Linked DNA regions of Formosa agariphila KMM 3901. The protein of the gene in region 1 interacts with the protein of each later gene in a pairwise test. Links are inferred from orthologs where the notes say so. Each region holds a gene or a part of one and is shown on either strand. Other genes may lie near its edges.

Region 1 (2,869 bases):
AGTGGTATAGTAATGGCTAAAATAATTAGAACTGCTCTGCTCCAATCACGTTTTTTATATTCAACAGCTTTTCCAAGAAATTTATTCCAGAAATATTCAGTTAAAATATAGCCACCAAGCACATTTGCTAAAATTGCAAATTGTGGGTTTATGTTTAAAGTTGAAATTAAAGTGACAGGCACAAATAAGTAAAAACAGCTAAATATAATTACTTGAATCATACCTTGTCTATGGCCTACTTTCTTTAAATTAGAAATCAGCAATATACTTCCAATAAGCGTCGAAAATAAAATAGAAATCACTAAAATTAATTTCTTAGAATATAATTCGGGTAAAGGTTCAGTTTTGGTATTAATAGCGGTAAACGTTTCTGTAGAACCAGGAATATCTAATACGATTTTTTCAGTAGCTATGCTTCCCGCGGCCAAAGTACTATGTGCTGCATTTATAGCCTCTGTATTTACATCTCTGCTTTTTAAAATATCTAATGCTGTTAATCGCGCTTCGTCCGTGTAAGTATCTTCATTAAAACTAATGGCTTCAAGTTCGTCATTAGTCATTTTGTTAAATCGGTTTACAAATATATTATCGGTCATTTTATTGTTTAAAGGATTGTGTGTAAGAACTGCAAATTGCTTGCCAAAATATATGGTTAGCAAGACATACACGAGATAATTTCTATAAAGATAATACTATTTTTTTTTAATAGATAACATAAGGGTAAAACCTAATCTGTTAAAGTTGTTGGGTGTTGCAGTATTTCAAAAATAAAAAATGTCTGAAAACTTTTAAGTCAATCAGACATTCTTTTTTGGGCGTTACCCAAGGGGTCGCGCTTTTCGTTATATCTTTTTTAGCCATGTATTAAAGCTAAAAAAGGATGCCACTGCAATCGCTAACGCAACGGTTATTGTTTAGCAGTAAGTTCAGCAATTTTACAAATAACTTCTGTGGCTTTTATCATGCTTTCTACAGGAACGTACTCGTAACGTCCATGAAAATTATGTCCGCCAGCAAAAATGTTAGGACATGGTAAACCCATATAACTAAGTTGAGAGCCATCAGTACCACCACGAATGGCTTTAATGTTTGGTGTAATGCCAATTTGTTTCATCGCTTCTTCAGCAATATCTACAATATGCATTACAGGTTCCACTTTTTCCTTCATATTAAAATATTGGTCCTTTATTTCAACAGAAACCACCTGACGACCATATTGCATATTTAACTCGTCGGTTAACTTTTGCATCATATCTTTACGTGCTTCAAAATGACTCTTATCGTGATCACGGATAATATATTTTAAAACAGTACTATCTACTTCACCATTAATATCGGTTAAGTGAAAAAAGCCTTCGTAACCTTCTGTATGTTCTGGAGTTTCTAAGCGTGGTAACGAATTAATAAACTCAGTAGCGATATACATAGAGTTTACCATTTTACCTTTAGCGTAACCAGGATGCACAATTTTACCTTCTACAGTAACTACAGCTCCGGCAGCATTAAAGTTTTCGTATTCCAATTCACCAATTTCACTTCCATCCATGGTGTAGGCCCATTCCGCACCAAATTTTTCAACATCGAATTTATGCGCACCGCGGCCAATTTCCTCATCTGGAGTAAAGCCAACACGTATTTTACCATGCTTAAGTTCTGGATGCTGTACAAGATATTCCATAGCCGTAACTATTTCTGTAATGCCTGCTTTATCATCGGCACCTAAAAGTGTTGTACCGTCTGTAGTAATTAAAGTTTGGCCTTTATATAAAAGTAAGTCTTCGAAATAATCTGGAGATAAAATAATGTTTTGGTCCTTGTTAAGAACAATATCTTTTCCGTCGTAATTCTCCACAAATTGTGGTTTTACATTGGCTCCAGTAAAATCTGGAGACGTATCGAAATGAGAAATAAAACCTATGGTTGGTACATCGTGTTCTACATTACTAGGTAAAGTAGCCATAATGTATGCGTTTTTATCTATGCTTACATCTTCTAATCCTATTGCTTTTAACTCTTCTGCAAGGGCATTGGCTAAGTCCCATTGCTTTGCTGTACTTGGCGTTGTATTACTTTCTGGATCCGATTCGGTGTCTACAGTTACGTAGCTTACAAAACGGTCTATAAGGTGTTGTCTATTTATCATAAGGGCTAAGATTTTAAACAAAAATACTATTATTAATTATTTATGCTTTTTGAATTGTAGGATTTTTTAATTAAAAGTATTTTTGCATAAATAAGTCCAAAATGTATAAGTTATTAATTCGTCCTTTATTTTTTAGTGCTGACCCTGAAAAAGTACATCACTTTACGTTTTCAATGGTGAGATTCCTTTCTAAAATCCCTTTAATTCCAAGTGTTTTTAGAGCATTATTTGTTGTTGAAGACCAAAAATTAGAACGTGAAGTGTTCGGATTAAAATTTAAAAACCCTGTCGGGTTAGCTGCTGGTTTCGATAAAAATGCAGTGCTATATAACGAATTGGCTAACTTCGGATTTGGTTTTATAGAAATAGGAACAGTAACTCCAATTCCTCAAGCCGGAAACCCTAAAAAACGTATTTTCAGACTTATTGAAGACCAAGGTTTAATAAATCGTATGGGGTTTAATAATGAAGGTGTCGAGACTGCCATTACGCAACTTAAAAAGAATAAAGGTAAAATTCTTATTGGAGGAAATATTGGAAAAAATACTCAAACCACTCCAGAACACTATACCGCAGATTATGTGACTTGTTTTAATGCATTACATCCATACGTAGATTATTTTGTGCTAAATGTAAGTTGTCCTAATGTTGGGAGTCATGCAAAATTAAACGATAAAGATTATCTTCTAGAATTAATTAGTACGGTTAAAACAGCAAATAAAACGT
Region 2 (3,058 bases), 2.3 Mb from region 1 along the record:
AGTAACACAAAAAGTACATTGGAACGATGTAGACGATTTAAATCTTATTAAAGTGAATTAAAAGATAGCTTGTGTTATACTATATCCTAAATAAATTATTTTACGCATTACTAACATTGTTTGGTGTAGTTACAGTTATCTTCTTTTTATTTAATGTATTACCTGGAGACCCAGCACAAATGATGCTTGGGCAAAATGAAGACAGTGAACAATTAGCAATAATTAAGCACAAATACGGTTTCGATAAACCTTTAAATGTACAGTTTGGTTACTATTTAAATGATTTATCGCCAATATCTTTTCATTCGTCTAGCCCAGAAGATTACACCTTTTTACGCGACGGAAAATATAATGCCCTTCCTCTATTCCAATTAGGACATACCCGCGTAGTTCTTAAAACACCATATTTACGAGAATCTTTTACTAAACAAGGTAAAAAGGTAAGTAGTGTTTTAGCAGAAACCTTACCAAACACCTTTATATTAGCTGTAACAGCTATAATAATTGCTATACTAATTGGAGTTATATTAGGGATTGTCTCGGCATTATACAAAGACACTTTTATCGACAAAAGCATTCAGTTTTTAAGCACAATAGGTATGAGCGTCCCTTCTTTTTTTAGCGCTATTTTATTTGCTTGGTTTTTTGGATATCTGTTGCACAACTATACCCATTTAGAAATGACGGGAAGCCTATACGAATTAGACGATTTTGGTGAAGCCATGCATATTAAATGGAAAAATTTAATCTTGCCTGCTATTGTTTTAGGAATTCGTCCACTCGCTGTAGTTATACAACTGATGAGAAACTCGTTATTAGAAGTATTCAATCAAGATTATATTAGAACAGCAAGAGCCAAAGGCTTAACCGAATTTCAAATCATAAAAAAACATGCTATTAAGAATGCCTTAAACCCTGTTGTAACAGCAATTTCGGGTTGGTTTGCATCTATGCTAGCAGGAGCTGTGTTTGTAGAATACGTTTTTGGTTGGAATGGCTTAGGAAAAGAAATAGTAAACGCTTTAAACACTTTAGATTTACCTGTTATTATGGGATCTGTGCTCGTAATTGCACTTTTATTCATAATAATCAATATTTTTGTAGATATAGTATATGCTTGGTTAGATCCAAAAGTAAAACTTCAATAAATTTTAAGACTAAAATAATTATGAGAAAGAACATCGTTGCAGGAAATTGGAAAATGAACAATGATTTAGCACAAACAGAAACGTTGCTAACAGCATTAAAAAACAAAACAATAACATCTGATGCAGAAGTTATGATAGCACCAACGTTTACGAACCTTTGGTCTGCTTATAATACATTAAAAGATAACGCTATTGAAGTGATTGCACAAAACATGCACTTTGCAGAAAATGGAGCATATACTGGTGAAGTTAGCGCGAGCATGTTAAAAAGTGTTGGTGTTAAAACAGTAATTCTGGGTCATAGCGAGCGTCGTGCTTATTTTAATGAGACTGACGAATTATTAGCTAAAAAAGTAGATGCTGCATTAGCTAGCGACATGCGTGTAATTTTTTGTTTTGGGGAAGAACTAGCCGATAGAAAATCTGAAAACCATGAAGCGGTTGTGGGTAGCCAAATTAAGAATGCATTGTTTCATTTAGAAGCAGATGCTTTTAAAAATATTGTTTTGGCTTACGAACCTGTTTGGGCTATTGGAACTGGAGAAACAGCTAGTCCTGAGCAAGCACAAGACATGCACGCTTTTATTAGAAAAACTCTAGCAGACACTTACGGTGCAGACGTTGCCGACAGTGTTTCTATTTTATACGGAGGAAGTGTAAAGCCAGGAAATGCACAAGAAATTTTCTCTAAGCCTGATGTAGATGGAGGGTTAATTGGTGGAGCTGCATTAAACGCAGACGATTTCTTTGCCATTGTAAATGCTTTTTAAATTTACAACAACATATATACAAAAAAGAGGCTGTCTTAAATTAAGACAGCCTCTTTTAATAGATAATAAAAAATGTTTTAAATACCTATTTCGACTTGAAAACGTAAATACCAACTATCGGTATCAATAGTATTATTCAAAGTAAAATCTGTTTTAGTTAATTCTGCTTGAAGTTTTAAACTGTGCTCCCAAATGTATTTGGTAATTCCTAAACTGTATTGATTTGTTTCTGGCATCACTAAAGCCACATCATTATTCGGTTTTTGGTTAGAGTAGCGCCCTATAATTTCATAATTATTTGGAAAAATATAACTGGCTTGCGCATCGAATCCTTCTCCTGCAACTACATAACGAAACTCACTACTATCTTCTGGGTTATAAGTAATAGGGTTATCTGCCATTCGTTTCATATAAGCAGTTTGGAACGCCCAACCATTATACTTTACAATGGCGTCAAACAACAGAGAAGTTAAATCGCGTTGTTCGAACAAATCTAAACCTAAAGTACCTCGTGTTCTACGCGCACCTTCATTATAATGATAGACTCCAGAAAGCATTAGTTTTGGAGTTGGTTCGCGAGCTATATCACCTTCAAAAAAAGTTCCATTATCAGTAAATGCTCCAAACGGATACAATTCTAAACGTGCTGTGTATGCCAATCCTGTTTCTGGTAATTTAGTCCAATTTCGACCTTCTCCAGTAGAAATCGCTGTTTTTATATTGTATGAGAAATTGTCTGGTCTTTCATTTAAATAATACACTTGCAAACCAAAATCACGATCAATATTAAAACTCGCATTATTAATAGTACGGTCTGTTAATTGTAACGCTCCAGACGAGTTTATACGCTGTCTGTTACCCGGTAATTTTGTTTGTCCGAATCCAATATTCCAATGTTCGTTCGGGCGGTAAAACACAACCGCATCTCTAATAATATTAATATTATCGCCATCTTCAATCACACCCACATCTCCGGGAGCAAAAGACAACTGCACAACATATACAAATTTAGGATCTCCTACATAGCCATCAAATTTTAAACGCATACGTCTAACCATGGCTTCTACACCGTTTTTATCGGTTTCAGACTCGAGGTACGTCGCACGATTTTGCATTCTAAAGCGAATATTTAACTTAAAA
Region 3 (2,824 bases), 2.3 Mb from region 1 along the record:
TTAAGAGCAGTTTCTCTTGCATTAAGCCAGATTAAATCTGCTTGTATAGATTGGATTTTAGTCTCGCCATTTTTAATTAATAGATTCCCGTATTGTAACCCTTGGAATTCTTCCAGAATAGCCATTCCACGAAGTTGATATTGGTTTACTTCTAGAAACAAATCAGAGTTAGTTTTCATAAATGTTACTACTCCAATTAAATTTGATTTTTTATATAAACCTAAATGAAATGTGTCTGCATGATTATCATTTATAAATTCACAGTCTTTAAGTGGTCGTCCTGGACGTAATATAGGTTGTCTTACAGTATATGTGTCTAGAGTGGTAATGGTTTTGACTGTGATATCGTGATGTGTATTTTCTGTTATCATAGACTTCTACTTTTATTTGTATTTGTGTAAGGTTTGCGTTAATATGATTACTAACAAATCAAAATCTAATAATCAAGTATTGATGTATCGCTATCTAAGAATATTAATATTAAAAAGGTTTAATATTGTTTCTTAGTTTCAGTATTTACAATTCAAACTTAATTATTTTTACGCCCTAAAATTATAAACCCTATTTGTATTTATGAAAATTGAACTTAGTTTTCGACAACTTAATATAGAAGAATTACCTAAAATTCTTCCGCTAATGCAGAAATTCACCCAAAATAAACATTCGGATGCGCTTTTATTTGAACGGTTTTCAGAAATGTTTGGTCAAAATTATGAATGTATAGGTGTTTTTAATGACGAAACATTGATAGGAATTTGCGGATTATGGTTCTGCACAAGACATTATAGCGGGCGTAGTATAGAAGTGGATCACGTATATATAGACGATGAGTACCAAAGTAAAGGTATTGGTAAGCAATTATTTTCTTGGATTTATACATATGCGAAAGCTAAAGGTTACGAAGCTGTCGAGCTAAATACATACGTACAAAACCATCCTTCGCATAAATTTTACTATAATGAGGGCTTTAATATACTAGGTTATCATTTTGTAAAAAAAATGTAATATTTTCTTGGATACTATTATTTAATATCTGTATATTTGCACCCGGTAATGCGAGAGTAGCTCAGTTGGTAGAGCGTCAGCCTTCCAAGCTGAATGTCGCCGGTTCGAACCCGGTCTCTCGCTCAAAGAGCTTCATAGAAATATGAAGCTCTTTTTTTATGTCAAATGCTCAAGTAATTTACCACTTTCAACTTCATAAGGTGCAAGGTCATGTTTAAAAATTCTAGCCGGAAATGGTCCTTTTAAAGTTATAGATTCTCCAAGTACTTGCAACCAACTTCCTTCTCTTAATCCTACAACGGTTTGTGTGTTATAACATAGAAATTCTTTGATTCTAGTTTCTCGGGTTTCACCCATATGCTCACTATTTACATCTGAATCTAAATAATGTGGATTGATATTAAAAGGAACTAAACCTAAAGTTTTAAAACTAGGCGGGTATACGATAGGCATATCGTTAGTCGTATTCATGGTTAAACCACAAATATTACTTCCCGCACTGGTACCTAAATATGGCGTTCCGTTTTGTACTACTTCAGTTAGAACTTCTATTGCTTTAATTTTATAAAGCTGACTTACTAAAACAAAAGTGTTACCACCACCCACAAAAATAGCTTCTGCTTGTTCTATGGCAGTTTTTGGGTTTTTAAAGGTATGAATGCCTTCAACATTAATATTAATCTTAGAAAAGGCATCCTTTGCTTTAGCTGTATAATCATCGTGGGTTATTCCGCTTGGTCTAGCGTAAGGTATAAAGAGGATTGTTTTAACGGCTTTAAAGTGCAATTTTAAATCATCTAATATATATTCTAAGTAACCACTACCAAAAACTGTAGAAGTACTTGCTATAATCATATTTTTCATCATCGATATTTTATTGTAAATTTAAGTAATAGATGGTTTTAACAAAAATTTAAATGCCTCTAATAAATTCTTAAGGTGATAAGTCGTTAACTTTAATTAAAATTGAATTATATGAAAAAAGCATTACTATTTTTATTATTGTTATCGTCTATAGGTACATTAACTGCTCAAACTATTGACCGTGTTCAGATAATGGGACGCGTGGTTGTTGCCGATACAGAAGACGTTGAAGGTGTTACCGTATACAATACGTCCTCTAACAAAGGAACAGTTACAGATGCTAAAGGAGAGTTTAAAATAGAAGCCGGCTTGTTAGATATTATTGAAATTTCTGCATTACAATTCAATACTATAGAAGTAAAGATAAGTTTAGAGATTGTAGAAAATAAACAACTTACCGTGTTTTTGGTAGAACACATTAATCGTTTAAACGAAGTGGTTATTATGCCTTATGGATTAACGGGGGTATTGTCTAAAGATTTAAACAAATTTAAAACCTTTAAGCCCGATTTAGAGAGTATAAACTTTGGTATAGATGATATTGGCGCGTACGAATTTGCAGCAGATTATCATACCGAAGCAGATATGTCTATTTTAAATCAAGGTGAGTTTTACAACGGTATGGACTTTGTAGCTATAGCGAACACCTTCTTAAAGCCTTTATTTAAAAAGAAAGACAATAAACAACAAAAAATAATTAAGGACACTGAAGCAGGTTTAGGGCTTCGAGGTATATACTCATTTTCATTTATTTCAGAAAATTTTGGAATCCCAAATTCACAAGTTGAAGAATTTATTAATTATGTCGATCAAAACATAGATTCAAAATTGTTAGAATCTGGACAAGAAATGCAATTAATAGAATATCTTTCTAAAGAAAGTAAAGTGTTTTTAGAAAAATAAGGTGCTAAAAATTAAAGTTATACTCATTAGTGTTATTTGTCTACTAATTAAC

Evidence for each region. Proteins that work in one complex are often made in the same cells at the same time.
Region 2: the proteins of pepT (region 1) and tpiA interact in binary tests that used the Escherichia coli proteins (3 or more experiments, as listed by UniProt). The link is inferred for Formosa agariphila KMM 3901 from one-to-one orthologs.
Region 3: the proteins of pepT (region 1) and pepE interact in binary tests that used the Escherichia coli proteins (3 or more experiments, as listed by UniProt). The link is inferred for Formosa agariphila KMM 3901 from one-to-one orthologs.

Annotation. Positions count from the first base shown.
Region 1 is NZ_HG315671.1:1,012,126-1,014,994, forward strand. Bases 26-2,824 are described here. They hold pepT (peptidase T), read right to left. Parts: upstream 2,144-2,824; coding sequence 908-2,143; downstream 26-907. Other genes in these bases: BN863_RS04395 (hypothetical protein), read right to left, coding at 26-596; BN863_RS04405 (quinone-dependent dihydroorotate dehydrogenase), read left to right, coding at 2,245-2,824. Also shown: more of BN863_RS04395, read right to left, coding at 1-25; more of BN863_RS04405, read left to right, coding at 2,825-2,869. UniProt on the Escherichia coli protein: Cleaves the N-terminal amino acid of tripeptides.
Region 2 is NZ_HG315671.1:3,262,660-3,265,717, forward strand. Bases 56-3,043 are described here. They hold tpiA (triose-phosphate isomerase), read left to right. Parts: upstream 56-1,168; coding sequence 1,169-1,918; downstream 1,919-3,043. Other genes in these bases: BN863_RS13615 (BT_3928 family protein), read left to right, coding at 56-61; BN863_RS13620 (ABC transporter permease), read left to right, coding at 72-1,148; BN863_RS13630 (porin), read right to left, coding at 1,996-3,043. Outside these bases: more of BN863_RS13615, read left to right, coding at 1-55; more of BN863_RS13630, read right to left, coding at 3,044-3,058. UniProt on the Escherichia coli protein: Involved in the gluconeogenesis. Catalyzes stereospecifically the conversion of dihydroxyacetone phosphate (DHAP) to D-glyceraldehyde-3-phosphate (G3P).
Region 3 is NZ_HG315671.1:3,346,217-3,349,040, reverse strand. What follows is about bases 16-2,769. They hold pepE (dipeptidase PepE), read right to left. Parts: upstream 1,870-2,769; coding sequence 1,162-1,869; downstream 16-1,161. Other genes in these bases: BN863_RS14020 (carboxypeptidase-like regulatory domain-containing protein), read left to right, coding at 1,981-2,769; BN863_RS14035 (GNAT family N-acetyltransferase), read left to right, coding at 637-1,005; BN863_RS14040 (GNAT family N-acetyltransferase), read right to left, coding at 16-371. Outside these bases: more of BN863_RS14040, read right to left, coding at 1-15; more of BN863_RS14020, read left to right, coding at 2,770-2,772; BN863_RS14015 (carboxypeptidase-like regulatory domain-containing protein), read left to right, coding at 2,774-2,824. UniProt on the Escherichia coli protein: Hydrolyzes dipeptides containing N-terminal aspartate residues. May play a role in allowing the cell to use peptide aspartate to spare carbon otherwise required for the synthesis of the aspartate family of amino acids.